DNA from 2 places in the Cohnella abietis genome. Region 1 is predicted to be linked to the other one. Evidence: riboswitches for the same ligand, from Rfam matches in the RefSeq annotation. Region 1 holds a riboswitch; the other holds the start of a gene.
The links. A riboswitch is a leader RNA that binds a small molecule or an ion and turns the genes downstream of it on or off. The one in region 1 is predicted to bind cyclic di-GMP.
Positions count from the first base shown of each region.

Region 1 (7,896 bases):
CATTTAAGTCCGCGTCAAAGGCCTCAATACTTCTTGTGTTCACAACTGTCCCTCGGTCTATCCGGATAAACCCCGCATCTTGCAGCAGCAAAGTCCAATCCTTCACCTTGGATAACACTCTATATTTTTCATCATAGGAATAGATAGCTAGTTCCCCTGCCCCGTTGGTCTGCAAATAAACAATGTTCTGCGCATCCAACAAACAGAAGTCCCCTTTTGTATTCAGCATCGGTAACAGCATCACTCTTCCCTCATTCTCAAGTGACATAGAATACAATCCGTACCATCGGAAATGATATTAATGAACACCATAATTCAGCCCATTAATAACTTAACATCTTAATTATAGCTTTAAATAATATCAATGAATACTATTTTTATCAAAAACTATATTCATCGACTCATTCATTCCCTTCAGCCGTTTCTCTACACTTTAATCAGAGCTGAGTTTTACTGCACTACAAGCACCTTTATGTACACATACATAGCTTAACGTTATTAATAATTGCCTTAATTAAAGAGGTGTGAAAAATAGGATGGAAATCAATATTCTTAAGCTCGTGGGGAAACGTATTCGAAGCCTCAGGAAAGAACGTGACATGTCGCAGGAGCTGCTGGGGGAGAAGGGTGGCTTTCATTATTCCTATATTGGACAGATTGAAAGAGGAGAGAAAAATATCTCCCTCCTTAATCTCGCTAAGATCTCCGCCGCATTAGACGTGAGTATAGCACAATTGTTTACCTATCTTGATGAAGAAGAGAAGCGTACAGAGTCCGAATCTGATTTGCAGGAAATTCTAACAACCTTGAGAAACCAGATGCCTGATCAGGTAAAAATGGTGCGGAATGTCGTGCGGGAGATATTAGGAGAGCACGATAAATATTCGACTGACAGCTCACGCTAGGCTAATTAAAGCCATTGCGGATAACGATGCCGACATAGTAACTGTGAATCCACTACTACTCATCATCCAATGCAGGGACAGTTACTGTTTATCCGCTACCCTTTAACTTTGCTGCTTATCCACTGCCATCACCGGTATCGTTTATCCACTTATCTTATCCGTTACCACTCACCCGCTGCCCCACTACCTACGCTTCGGCACCATCCACCGACCATTTTTTATGCGCAGGGATACTAGGGGCTCTGGTATGGCCTCACCTTGTCCGGGAGAGGATGTGAACTCAAATTTTTCAGCAAGTGTGCCCATAATGAGACCGGCTTCGAGTAAGGCAAACTGCGAGCCAATGCATCCCCTGGAGCCACCTCCGAACGGAAAATAAGCAAATCGAGCCCATTGAGACACCCCACCATCAAACCGGTCTGGGCGGAATGAGGAAGCATCACCGAACACCTTGTCATTCCGATGGATTGCATAGGGACTGATTAGAAAGCTGCTATTGTTCGGAAAATGATCCCCCAACATATCCAACGCACGGTTTGATTCCCGAAGAATTGCCCACGCTGGAGGATACAGTCGAAGCGTCTCTTGCACGATCTGCTTAGTGAAGCTCATCTCCCGATAATGCTCATAAGCAGTCAGTTGCTGGCCAGACTGCTCTTCCTTCTCTCTAATCTGATTCAGCTCCGCATACATGCGATGCAATGCGTCCGGAGTACGCTCCAGACAGTACCAAGCCCATACTAGAGCATTGGCCGTCGTCTCATGTCCAGCTAACAGCATCGTCATCATCTGATCACGAATTTCTTGGTCGCTCAGAGAGCCCCCTGACTCATCCTTCGTATCGAGCAATAGCCCCAGCATGGTGTCCGCATAAGCTTCTGGGTCTTGTTTTGCCTTCGATATCGTCTCATATATCATGGCCTCCAAAGTCCGAATAGCCCGTTTATGCCTGACATTACCTGGCGTTGGAACAGAGAAGGGTAAAATAATAGGTGAAAAGATAGTACCCGCACTCTGACGAATGGTCACATCCACCGCTTCCGCAAGCTCAGCCTTGTCTCCAGCAAGCTCGGTGTTGAACAAGCTACGCGCGATAATTCCCAGCGTCAGCTGCATCATAATCTCATGCATCGGAACAGGCTGCCCCTCCTCAAGAGAATCCGCAAGTCGCAAGGTTTCATCCCGAACAATCTGAGCATAAGTCTGAATGCGTTCCTTATAGAATACGGGTATTAAATATTTCTTCTGCTGCTTATGAACCGAATGCTCTGAGGTTAGAAGACCGTCCCCAATGGTTCTGCGCAGAACGTTAGAGCTTCTCCCCTTGCGGAAATGCTGCTCTTGATGCACAAGAATTTCTTGGACAAAATCAGGTGAATTCACAACAAAAGTAGGGCGCAACGAGCTAGTCCTCAACGATACAACATCACCCATTGGCAATGCATCTACCAGAAACCCAAGGGGGTCCCGTTGAAACTTGATGAAATTGGCTGTCCGTGAGGTTGGAATACCATACACTCGAGTCACAATCGTTCTCCCCTTCGTGAACCTGTTAATGTTGACGGTGCTTCCAAGCTAAATCTTGAATTTATTGGATAGCTGCTTCATATTGTCCGACATTTGGGTTAGATTGTTGGCCGACGCTGAGATTTCCTCCAAGGAAGCCAGCTGCTCCTCAGATACTGCCGATATACTATTTGCCGCTCCTGAGGATTTCGATGAAACACTTTCCATCTGCTGCAATGACGCTGAAATTTCCTGAGCGCTGGCTGACATCTCCTCTGCCGCAGCCGATGCTTCCTCAGCTTGACCTACGACACTACGAGTCGCCTCAAGAATTCGAGCAAAAGCTTCTCCTGTTAGATTAATGGAGGCTGCCCCTGCTACTACCTCATGCTCACCCTTCTGCATAGCTAAGCCTGCATCTGTAATATCCTCGACGATATGTTCGATCAGCTCAGTTACCTGTGCTGCGGATTCATCAGAGCGCTCGGCGAGCTTACGAATTTCACTAGCGACGACGGCGAAGCCTTTGCCGTGCTCTCCCGCTCTGGCTGCTTCTATTGAAGCGTTCAGAGCCAGAAGATTCGTCTGTGAGGAAATATCCCTGATCGCTACAGCAATCTCACCTATTTGGTGGGAACGTTCGTTGAGCTGATGAATGACTGCACTGAGATCAGCGACTGTTCGGCTCACTGACTTCATCTGTGCAGAGGATTGCATAATGAGCTCATTACCTGCTTCCGCTTCTTCTAACGTCGCCGCTGATGCTTCGAATGTCGTTGTGGAGGAAGAGGCAATGCGCCCTATACCGTCCGTCATCTCTTCCATTGCCCTAGAGGTTTCCTCAATGCTAACTGCTTGTGTTTCATTGTTAATAGCAAGCTCAGAAAGAGATTGCGAAGACTGGTGAACGGCTTGCACTGTCTCTCCGATAATATTCGATAACCGAGCAGAGGATGATGCCAAAGCATTGGCGCTTAACAGTTGGTTACCAGCGAGCTCCTTGAGATTGTTATTCAAGCTGTTGAATGAGGCAGTAAGCAATCCAACCTCATCCTTGCTTGTGACAATAACATCCTCCCCACTTAAGTCTCCATCTGCCATACGTTGCGCTTGCTCTGAAATTCGTATAATAGGTCGCGAGATATGAAGGGCAAAGAACGTTAGAATGCTGCTTCCTATTAGCAAACAAATTCCGAGCGTAATGACCATTGTTTTCATAATACTCTTCTGAACACCGTTATAATCCTGCTCATAAGAACCCGCTGCAATAACCCATCCCCACTCGGGAGATAAATTCGCAAACACAACTTTACTTGCTTCCTTTGTGGATTCCGGGAGAGGCCAGTCATAATGCGTAAATCCTCCGCCATTTTTCGCAGCTTTCACCATGTCCTGTATGTAGTAAGTCCCATCAGAGGCCTCTTTATCCCATATATTCTGTCCCTCAAGCTTAGGATGCGCCAATAGGGTTCCCTTTTCATCAAGAATGAAGAAATAACCGTTCTCTCCCAAATCGATCGCTTTATTAATTGTGCGTTGTCCATCCTTCTGTTTATCACCCAAAAGAATTACTCGTAAACTTTCCTGCGCTTCCTCCAAAGTCATGGACCCGTTACGGACGGAATTGTTCAAGGAGGTTAATACCTCACCGGCCATCTCTACGCTGTTCTTCAGCCCGTTCTCTAGCAGAGTGGTCGTCTCTTTCGTTATTTGGATGTAGGTTACTCCTCCTAAAACAAGAATAGGAACAACCATAAGCAAAGAACATACGAATAAAAGCTTTCTCCGTATAGTAATCTTAAGCCTCTTTCCAACCTTTTGTGATCCCATCATATTCCCTCCATGCTGCTTAGCCTCTATTGTTTGGTTATATATACCTAAATATAAGGGGTTTGAACTGAAAAACCAAACGATTGTCACAATTAAAAAAAGGTTTTATATCGTTATGAGTCAATTGTGTGAATGAATTCATAAATACTATTTGCTCGAAATAGTTCGTTTATTGTGGTATATTGCAAGCAATAACTATAAAAGGCAAACTAGTGGAAACGCTAGGACGCAAAGCTACGGATCTACAGACCATCAAGGTTACGACCGCCGGGCTGCCACGAATATTCCACACGCGGCAGACTCTGGAAATAGAGTCTTTTTTGTTTTATTTTTAACCCGTATGAAGGAGGTTAGGTCACTGTGAATATAAGATCAATTTTACTCGCATGTGCAGTTCTATTAGGGACTAGCTACATTACAGCAGAATTCAAGCCCTCAATAGTACGAGCAGCAGAAAGCTCGACATCACAGGATGAGCTTCAGCAAGAAATTATAGATGCGCTAAATGAGCGTCTCAGCTCACTTACTGTCACTTATTCCGCACCAAGAGCTACTCTAAAGCAGAATATACGAGACACTTTGAACGCAGCCGTTCAATCAGACGATTATATGCATTATACGGTTAAGACCTTTGGTTACGATGCTACTATAGAGGACGATACAGCAAATATAACTTTCCAGTTTACCTATTGGGAAACCTTAGCTCAGACGAATGAGGTTAAGAAAATAGTTGCCAAAACACTGGATCAAATTTTGACCCGTGGGATGAATGATCATCAGAAGGTTAAAGCCATTCACGACTGGATTGTTACTCGCGTCGCTTATGATACCCGCCTCATCGCGCACTCTGCTTATGATGGTCTTGTTAACGGCAAAACCGTCTGTCAAGGCTACGCTGTCCTGACCTATGAGATGATGAATCAGGCTGGTATTCCGGTGAAAATCGTTGAAGGCACGTCGCGAGGGATTGCTCATACCTGGAACCTAGTCCAGCTAGACGGCAAGTGGTACCATCTTGACACGACTTGGGATGATCCCGTGCCAGATGTTAAAGGTAGAGTGGATTATAGCTATTACAATTTAACGGATGCTCAGATTGAGAAAGACCACAGATGGGAAAGGTCCTCCCTTTATCCTAAAGCTGTAACTTCGTACGATCAGACACTAAGCTCGCTAGCCAAAAAAGATTCGTCCAAGGCAGCCTTCTATAATAAGCTATACGAGCAGTTGGGTTATCTCTATCTCACCGACGCCTATACAGCAACAAGCTTAAAGAGTCTAACAGACAAAATCACCGCAGCGGTAAGCAAACGCCAGAAGGAATTGGTTATTCGATATACAAGAGGGGCCACCCTTATGTCCGACATGAAAAAAGCTTTCGCCGCCCAGAAGGGGCTCTCTGGCGTCAGTTATACGTATGAAAACTATACCCGGTCCGGAACTAACGACAAGCTTCTTCGTATAACTCTTAAATATTAAGACGGGGCTGTGCATATTGTAATATGGCTATTGCAGCCCGTTCCCGACGATCCATGTCCTCACTGCGCATAGCCTGACTTAGTATATGGAGCGCTTCCTCAACAAGCTTCGGGTCGACTCGCATCTGATTTCCCGTTTCTTCCAATGACTTAGATAACCAGCTTTCTATTAAAGTGGAGGTAACGGGCAAACCAAATCTCGATACGTTGCTAGAATGGTTGAGCAAATGCTGCAGCTCGCCTTTCAGCTCTAAGCGAGGAAGACTCTTTAACCAAGTTACTCCTCTCCTATGACTCCCATCTACTTCTTCAGCTTCAAGACTGCCTACATAAAAATAATCACCTAGATCACCCAAATGCACCTCGTCCTCATCGCCAACTATGACATAATCTCCATCCGTCATGTCATGTACGAAGGTGCTAACCTCCTCCAATGCAGCTTCTAGCTCTTGGCCATGAACATTATAGACACTAGCTAAGCGCTCCTTCAATTCCTCCCTGCTCGAATTTTCCAAGTCGCCTAAGCCTGACCAGCCAATACTTACATAGTTATGCTCGAGGTAAGCCGCCATGCGATTGACCCCATCTGTAGTCGATTTCATCTGAAACAAGTTCATCGGTTAATCCTCCTAGCCTTATTTGGGTTCCGTCCCATTACCGCACGGGCTGCATAAAATCCGCTTAGCGCTGCTGAGAGTGTTCCGGGCCCGGGGAATACTTGCTCGCCTGCAAACACTAACGCCGGATGAGCTCCCTTACTGCCACTAGGCTTACGAATGGCATTACGGACGGTAAGTGGAAAGCCTCCCACTCGGCTTTTACCGACATACTTCTTATAAGTCGTTGGTGTTCCAGCCTGTATATGTATTAAATGCTGACGAAATTCTGGATAAACCTTCTCGACCTCACTCACGATTGCCGTAATCATACTCTCTTTAGCCAAGTTATAATCGGCTTTCTCTTTCCCCTTCCAGTCTCTCGCTGGTAAATGAACTGAAATGGTGAGCAGAATCTCCCTAGCGCGTTCCTGATTATCATCATTAGCGGCAGGATGAGCGGTCACATATACGGGGCCATTACTCTCCGGAAGCAGCTTCTGATCTTGAGTTGGAACGATCTGCCAAGCAAACGGATGCCCTAATTTCGTTAATGTTTGATGCAGCTGATTAGTCAGTTCCTCCGATACGATAGCATCAATTCTGAAAGCTCCCCAGCCCTCAATCGTCTCAGCTTCGACTAATGCTTTTCCGTCCCATTGGAGGCCCGTTGCGTTAACGATTGTGTCAAATACGTACTCCTGTGTTCTACTGCTAATTAGCCACTGCTTACTCTCATAACGCATCTCTGTCACCGGCTTACGATGTAGCAGCTGCCCTCCAAGCTGAATAAATCGCTCCTCCAATTTCTCAACAAGACCACCGAAGCCTCCCTCAATGGCAAAGCTTCCATAGCGATAAATATCCAGTGCAAGCGCCGAGGGCAGAAGAGCTGCATGCTTACAATCCGTCTGAGCGGCATCGACTAGCTGAGCATTCAGGAAGGAGCGAAAAACAGTATAGTCACTTAAGCCATGCTTACGAAGTAAGTCTTCAACTGTTTGTAGGCTGTAAGGAGCTAGTCGCAGCAGCTTAATTGGCTTGCGGAGAATGAGCTTAGGGAAGCTACCGAGCTGGTAAAGTCGGTTAAGAGGAAAAGCAACCCGGGATCTAGTAACTGCAATTACCTGCTCCGCTACCTGAGAAAGCTCCCTCCAGAAGCGTAGCACGGAGTCCGACCGCTCGTGGAATACAGCAGCTAGCTCCTGTTCCCATAGCTGTCGATCCTGATAGAGTGACACCGTACGGTCAGGGAGAACGACATCCACGGCATGCTCCATAGCAACAGCATGGATATCCACGCCAATCTCATCTAACAATTCGCGAAAAATCCCATTGGATTCTAGTCCATAAGCCATTGTTGCCCCAGTTGGATAGGTTCGCCCACCACGAGTATAATGACCAGCACTACCCCCTGCGTAAGCAGCCTTCTCTAGGATAGTTACTTGATATCCCGCTTGTGCCAAATAGATCGCTGCAATTAATCCGCCGATTCCTGCCCCAAGTACACCTATCCGCTCGCCGCCCATATGTTTTATTCCTTTTCCATATTTATTTCATTGCCTTACAACCAGCCTACTC
Region 1 is NZ_AP019400.1:931,546-939,441, reverse strand. Features, by position in the region: gene KCTCHS21_RS03780 (LytTR family DNA-binding domain-containing protein) at 1-241, opposite strand, end outside; gene KCTCHS21_RS03775 (helix-turn-helix domain-containing protein) at 537-905, shown strand; gene KCTCHS21_RS03770 (cytochrome P450) at 1,089-2,432, opposite strand; gene KCTCHS21_RS03765 (methyl-accepting chemotaxis protein) at 2,481-4,166, opposite strand; cyclic di-GMP riboswitch class I at 4,435-4,521, shown strand; gene KCTCHS21_RS03760 (transglutaminase domain-containing protein) at 4,602-5,720, shown strand; gene KCTCHS21_RS03755 (hypothetical protein) at 5,710-6,336, opposite strand; gene KCTCHS21_RS03750 (phytoene desaturase family protein) at 6,333-7,844, opposite strand; gene KCTCHS21_RS03745 (extracellular solute-binding protein) at 7,880-7,896, opposite strand, start outside.

Region 2 (7,896 bases), 1.4 Mb from region 1:
TGAATTCGCCGGGGCATCGCGCTAACATCATGAACGGTTCCTATACTCATCTTGGTGTTGGGTATGTTGTTAAGAATGGGGAAGCCTACTGGACGCAGCAATTTATCGGCAAATAAGATGGGTTTGGAAATGCGGCTTGAAGGAAAGAGATACGTGTGATAGAAATTAGGTCTGAATAGTGTACAAAAAATCCCCGACGGGAACGTCGGGGATTAACTATGACATATGAAGCTTAAGTGTAAAGTTGGTTGCGGGGGCAGGATTTGAACCTGCGGCCTTCGGGTTATGAGCCCGACGAGCTACCGGGCTGCTCCACCCCGCGACAATTGGAAAACCAGTGAATGCTGTATCAATCTCATCTGGAGTACTTACTATAGCTGACTTCAACAAAATTAGCAAGCATTCGTGAAATAAGATGTTCATTTTTCAAAATATCATTCAACTATGTATATATTGTCCGAGATTATTAAGGCGAACACTCAATTGGCAACAATTGTGAGACAGGGCTATCATGCACCTAGCACTGACACGGACTATGTCGATATCGACTGGACGATGGAAGATTGTTATGCGTTCAAGATCACGGTTACTAATAACAGTGGTCAAACTTCCAACATTAATTTGCGGAGAACGTATTTTCTTCATGTGGTTGGAATTAGTCTGCCCCGCCGACTACCTCCGTCCCAAACCGCAGCTGCAGGAGATAATTAGTCGGAGTCACCGCGCAACTCTGGATCAAACTATGTAAGTTGGAGTGAATTAGTCTGCCTCGCCGACTAACTTCGCCTCAAACCGCAGCTGCTGGAGATAATTGGTCGGAGCCTCCGAGTAACTCTGGATCAAACTATATAAGTTGGAGTGAATTAGTCTGCCTCGCCGACTAACTCCGCCCCAAACCGCAGCTGCAGGAGGTAATTAGTCGAAGAAACCGCGTAACTCTGGATCAAACTACGCAAATTGGAGTAAATTAGTCTGCCGCGCCGAGCAACTTTTATCCGCAGAGACTAGCTCACCTATGTATTTTCGCTCAAACCCGCGACTTTGAATGGAAGCCAATAAAAAATTGTGGTTTAACGGGGAAAGGTATTCCGTTATGACCGATTTTGTAGTATTCTTGTCCATGCGGAAGTTCCTTTAATTAGGATTTGGACAGGACACCCTCTCCCCTAATTATAGGAGCTTTTTTATTGTCTGATTAAATAAAATCATACAAATTTAGCACATTTTACTTCGTGGAAGTAACCTTGACAACCTGCTGAAATTTTAATGCAATGCTACTGGGAGTCACCGCGTAACTCTGGATCAAACTATGTAAGTTGGAGTAAATTAGTCTGCCGCGCCGCGTAACTCTGCCCCAAAGCACAGCAACTGAAGGTAATTAGTCGGAGTCACCGCGTAACTTTGGATCAAACTATGTAAGTTGGAGTAAATTAGTCTGCCTCGCCGACTAACTCCGTCCGAAGCCGAGCTAGTGTGCGTAAATTAGCCTGCCCCGCCGCTTAACTCTGTCATTCCCCGCCCCCATTCCCTAGCCCAATGGCAGCTGGAATGTGCATGAAATGATCTTTTTTTAATTACTTGCCGACAAATGTTTGCAATTATGTTTATCCTGTGGTATAGTTAAGTTCTTACATAAATATCTAAACACTGGAATCACGTATTGAAAAAGTGATCATCGTGATATGGTACCCTTTTCAATGTGTGATTTTTGTTTGAGCGAAAAAAACATGTTAATAACTTTATGGAGGTTTTCAAAAATGGAACAAGGTACAGTGAAATGGTTTAACGCAGACAAAGGATTTGGATTTATCGAAGTAGAAGGTGGAAATGACGTATTCGTACATTTCTCCGCAATTCAAGGCGACGGTTACAAATCCCTTGACGAAGGCCAACGCGTTGAATTCAACATCGTTCAAGGCAACCGTGGACCACAAGCAGAAAACGTTGTAAAACTGTAAGCTTTATAACGATAGAGATGCCCCTAACCTTCTAGGTTAGGGGCATTTTGTCGTTTCTTGACTAAATCATACTAATATCCCTTTGGAGTTCGGCACTCTTTATGGTAACCTGTTTAGTATTAGGTAAAGCATAGGATCGAGGCAATAATAACTGACGAATTAAGGAGAAGATGTTTGAATGGATCTCAATATTTCGGTGGAGCTAACCTCTGCTAAGAAACAAAAACCCGAAATTGATCAGCTTAGCTTTGGGAAGTATTTTACGGATCATATGTTTATTATGGACTATGATGCAGGGAAGGGCTGGCACGATCCGCGTATCATTCCGTATCAGCCCATTTCGTTGGATCCAGCAGCAAAGGTTTTCCATTACGGTCAAACCGTGTTTGAAGGAATGAAAGCATATAAGACGGCTGAGGGCCGCATTCTGATGTTCCGTCCCTATAAGAACCTACAGAGGCTCAATCGTTCCAACGCCCGTCTAAGCATTCCTGCCCTCGACGAGAACGTAATAATGGAGGCGTTAAGAAAGCTTGTTCTAGTGGATGAGGAATGGATTCCGGACGAGCAAGGCACCTCACTCTATATTCGACCGTTCGTTATCGCGACACAAGCTACGCTGGGAGTATCTCCATCCGAGCAATATCATTTTATGATCATCCTGTCACCGGTCGGCTCTTATTATGCAGAAGGAATCAATCCAGTTAGCATCTTCGTCGAGTCCGAGTACGTTCGTGCTGTGACAGGCGGAGTAGGAAATGCCAAGACTGGCGGAAACTACGCGGCAGGACTTAAAGCGCAGCAGGAAGCTACTGACAAAGGATATTCTCAGGTGCTTTGGCTTGATGGTGTACATCGGAAATACATCGAGGAAGTCGGGAGTATGAATGTCTTTTTCAAAGTAGGCGGCAAGGTCATTACTCCAGCATTAAATGGAAGCATATTAGACGGGGTAACGAGGGATTCGGTTATTCAGCTGCTGCGGTATTGGGATATTGAGGTTGAGGAGAGAGCGATCTCGATTAATGAGCTAGTTGAAGCTTATCGTAATGGTACGTTGGAGGAAGCGTTCGGGACAGGGACAGCTGCAGTTATTTCTCCAATAGGGGAATTGAATTGGCAAGGTGATAAGCTTGCGCTCAATGAAGGTCGGACCGGGCCGCTCTCCGCTAAAATATATGATTTCATGACGGGCATACAAAGAGGAACATTGGAAGATCCATTTGGTTGGGTTGTGAAACTCTAAGCAATTTATGAGCTAAAATCGACAATATCATACAATTATCGATCAGGCTATTGAAAAGAGTGCGACTATAATCTTATAATGAAGGTAAGAATACCTAATATAAGGTATTAAATTGAAAATTAATTAGTCATAAAGTATATACAACAATGATCCGCATACACGAAAAGGCAAACCTTTCGAAAGAGGGGGACGCAAAGCTATGGGCCTAAGGAACTAACGTTCTAAGGTTGCCAAGCCGTCGAATGGAGCGTAGGCATCTTCCATTCTGGAGGATGTCTTTTTTTAGTTATTCGGACTGAAAAAGTTTCTCACATATCCATTTCTGAATAACCTCAGACATATACATTCTTTCGCTATCCAAAAGACAGCGAAAGCTGTTTATGCGTGTACGCTTAACCGGCAGGCTTCTATTAGTTTGCGATTTGAGAGGTGCTTTACTTGAAGAAACCGGTTTCCGAAACCGAATTGAAGAAGCTAATCAATCAATTAAATCTGGAAGAGTCTTCACGAAGTCATGAAACGGGTGATGAAGTAGGAGGAGTGGAAGCCCCGCTTAATAAGAAGAAGCAGGATGGGTCGATCCACGTTATGAATCAGCGGATTACCGTTCAGAATCCAATCCATGGGGGAGAATATGCTGTCATTAACCCTATGAGCCCAGTCAGACTGTTTATTAATGATAAGGAAATTTATCAGGAATCGAAAGTGACAGCAGAGGATCGAATATCCTGGGAAAATGAAGAGCAGCCCCTATTTGAGATAATTATCTCGGATGACAAGCTCGCAGCTTACTTACACCTTCATGCTAAGGCGCGCTATTCCTGCCGACTTGTTGATGATGGACCGGCCCAGCAGCTGACTGTAAGAGTCGCAGAGGACATAGATATTGTACTGAAGACGGTGCAGCTTGGCGATGTTATTAGCAAGCTTGAGGCGATGTCCATTAAAGCGAGAATCGAATTCGCTGTTATCCAGCAAGAGCTGTTAAACCCTACTTTCCTGCCCGTAGTCGTGGCCAGTGGCAAAGAGACCATTCAGGGCAAGGACGCACAGCTTGAAGTTTATTTTCCCCAGCAAGTGGAGAGTGAATTTTTTGAGGTGGACGGGACTATCGATTTCCGCGACCATCTACGAATTCCATCCATTCGTAAAGGAGAAATGATGGCGAAGAAAATTCCTATGCTGGACGGGACCGCTGGGTATGATGTGCTAGGCTGTGTTACGGTGCCCAGCCCGCCCAAGGACCTCCCCATCATGGTGAAAGCGAATGTCGAGCTTATGCCAGATGGCTCCGTCGTGGCGCGGACACAGGGAAGGCCAAGGATAACGGGAAGTAAAATCAAAACTCTCGATATCTCTACTTCTTATGTTATTTCAGGGAACGTAGACATCAAGACGGGCAATATCGTGTTCTCCGGGGATGTTATTGTTTACGGAGATGTAACAGACAATATGATTATAGAATCTCTCGGTAATGTTTATGTCTATGGCAACGTATATAGCTCAACGATTACAGCCACGGGAAGCATTAATGTGAGAGGCAATGTTATTGCGAGCAAGCTTTACTCCGGTTATTTTGGCGTATTGTTTAATAGACTCTATCATTCTTCTAAGCAGTTGTGCGATTACATAGAGAAGCTATTGTATGCTTCCAAGCTACTTGTACAAGCTTTGGAGTCGAAGAAGCAAGAGGTTTCTTATGGACAGATTGTGAATCTGCTCATGGAAACTAAAATGATGGAAATCCCTGATGCCATCAAGGAGCTTCTCGCTGTCATTGATAATATCCAGCAAATTAAACAAGAGGAATATGTGAAGCTAAAGGAGGTTGCGGAAATTTTCTCGCAGCCGACTAAGATCGTCGAGATGGCAACATACGGGTTTGTTCAAAGCTTCCTAGAATTACTTAAGGTAACCCATGACGAAATTGAGAGAATGCAGGAGGCATATGTAGAAATTAGTATCAATCAGTGCCATAACAGCGAGCTGAAGTCCAATGGCGACATTGTCATCCATCGTGACGGTGTACTGTTGTGCGATCTATACGCCGCAAGGAATATTATTTTTGTCCATCAAAGCTCTATGTGCAGAGGGTCCCAGCTTGAAGCAGGAGACAGCATAATAGCTCAGATTATCGGTGGACAGACGGGCGCCAATACGGTGCTAAAGGCAAGGCGGAAGATTCAGGTGAAAAAAATGTATGCTGGTCGGGTTTGCATAGGTAAATATTGCAAGGATATCTTTGAGCCTGTCGAAAACACGACTTTCGATATCCAGGCACTGAAGAAGCAGGTATAGACCACCCGAGTGAAGTCTGATAACGGAAAGTGGTAGGTGGTATAGATATGGATGATCCGCAGCAGGAGTCTTTCTTGAATATGCGAGTAAACAAAAACATTTACAACGACATAGGAACCTTAATTATCCCGAATCATAGGGTGTTAACAATCAAAGATATCGATCGGCTTGCTCAACAGAACATCGTATTGTCAGATGATGATGTAGAGCCAGTATCCATTCTAGATTTAATCGATTCTGCGATAAAAGAAGTTAGGGATTTGTTTGACAAAGCGAGAAATTACGGCAGCGTTCCATTTGCTGACGTACGTGACAGAATTATCCCGATAATCATGTTCATGAGCAATCACCCGAATTTGAGTGAAATTCTGGTCCACTTAGAGGTTCATGATGAGTATGTATACAGACATAGTATAGGCGTCGCATTGTTATCTAAGCTAATTGGCAAAACCCGCGGTTTAAATGAAGCGGAGCTGCTGGAGCTCACTACGGCGGGATTTCTTCATGATATCGGGAAAGCTAAAATACCGGGAGCTATTCTTAATAAGCCGGGGAAGCTGACGGAAGAGGAATTCAAGGTAGTGAAGGAGCATTCTGTCTACGGGTATGAAATTCTCAAAAAATCTGTAGGTATTCCGGAACGATATGCTTATGTTGCGCTACAGCATCATGAACGTGAAGATGGGAGCGGATATCCCTTTGGATTAAAAGGGAGCCATATCGATGTTTACAGTAAAATCGTTGCGGTAGCAGATGTCTTTCATGCAATGGTTTCCAAGCGAGTGTATAAGCAGCCTGTTCCATTCTACAAAGTGCTTAAGGAAATGTCTGACAACCTATATGGCTCATTTGATCCAGGAATTACGCTTAGCTTTCTGAAACGGCTTATGGACGCAATGATTGGTAATACAGTGGTTTTATCGGATGGGAATGAAGGGAAAATTGTAATGGTCAGTGCTCAGGACCCGGTTCATCCAGTCGTTGAAGTTAAGGGAGTGTATATTGATCTAAGTAAAGAGCAGCAGATCCATCTAGAGAAAATTTTATAAGATGGGATTGCATAAGTTTAGGGAAAAGGAAAAGTATTTTTATCCCTTAGCTTTGCTGTTTTTATGTGTATACATATTTTGATCAGCCACCTTGATAAGCTCGTCTAAATTTTTGCCTTCATCAGGGTATAAAGATTGACCTACAGAAACGGACACAGCGATTGAAATAGGAATGGAAATTTTCTTTATTCTTTCTTGCATGTGAATATGTAAAGCTGCTGTAGCTTGTTCGTCAACGTTGGGAAGAATAACGAGAAACTCATCTCCGCCCCATCTGATAATATAATCCGTATTTCTGAAGGAATCGGTTAAGGCATCAGAAATTTGTCGCAGAACCTGATCTCCGATGTCATGGCTATACAAGTCATTAATGGTTTTGAAGTGATCGATATCAATGATTACAATCATGATTTTACTTGATTTTCTGTCTGCATCTTTCTTGAGCTTAGGGAAGATTTGCAAGGCGAACCTACGATTATTAACTTGGGTTAACTCGTCAATCTCAGCATAATACTTTGCTTGGTCATATTTCTTTCCCAACCGCCAGCCTACTAAGGCGTAGAGTGCCGCTATGCTAATGATTAGGGCGTAATAACTGTTACTTTGCCGCGTGTATGATAATAAAATCAGGAGCGCAGTATTTAAGATGACGATAGCAAGTGAGAGTAGTCTGCCCCTATAACTCATAATTGAAACACCGCCCTTACCAGTTGTTTGAGTAACTTAAGTATGTTGATTGCCCATCTTATAACTATAGTCTTCTATTGGACAAAAAAAATCCCCCAAACGGGGGGTACAGTTACAATTAAACAAGGTGCTGCTCATCCTTACTGGCGTATATAAGGTGAAGCCGTTTATTTACAGGGGTAACAACTGAGTTGTAGCCGTTTCTTTCAAACCAGTCCACTAAAGAATGGATCGAAGGGTAATCTGGAGAGCTTTCTTTACTCCCGTTATTCGATTCCATGAGATCGGCTATACATATACGACCGCTTGGCTTAAGCACTCTACCTATTTCTTCTAAAGCCAGAGGCTGTTGGTCGGGAGTTAGGTGATGAAAGGCAAAGCTGGACACAACGAAATCAAATTGCTCCTCAAGATAAGGGAGGGCTAGAAAATTCCCCAATCTTGTTTCCAGTGAAGGGTGCTTCTTATGGCAGAGGCGCAGCATCTCCTTCGATTGATCAACGCCTGACATGGTATGACCTAGATCCATAAACCGTACAGCCAAATTCCCAGTCCCCGTTCCAATATCGAGCCCTTGCTCGTTATCGATAGGTCGTATCTGACGTACGATAAGGTCTAGCGCTTGATCGTAGTCTGCATAGTTTCCTGAATTCGCGGA
Region 2 is NZ_AP019400.1:6,546,487-6,554,382, reverse strand. Features, by position in the region: gene KCTCHS21_RS28745 (CAP domain-containing protein) at 1-116, shown strand, start outside; tRNA gene KCTCHS21_RS28740 (tRNA-Met) at 246-322, opposite strand; gene KCTCHS21_RS28735 (hypothetical protein) at 445-711, shown strand; gene KCTCHS21_RS28730 (cold-shock protein) at 1,758-1,958, shown strand; gene KCTCHS21_RS28725 (branched-chain amino acid aminotransferase) at 2,137-3,204, shown strand; cyclic di-GMP riboswitch class I at 3,361-3,447, shown strand; gene KCTCHS21_RS28720 (FapA family protein) at 3,643-5,502, shown strand; gene KCTCHS21_RS28715 (HD-GYP domain-containing protein) at 5,550-6,551, shown strand; gene KCTCHS21_RS28710 (GGDEF domain-containing protein) at 6,591-7,238, opposite strand; gene KCTCHS21_RS28705 (MerR family transcriptional regulator) at 7,357-7,896, opposite strand, start outside.
Region 2: it holds a riboswitch for cyclic di-GMP, as region 1 does, so the genes downstream of both, KCTCHS21_RS28720 (FapA family protein) here and KCTCHS21_RS03760 (transglutaminase domain-containing protein) in region 1, are expected to answer to the same signal.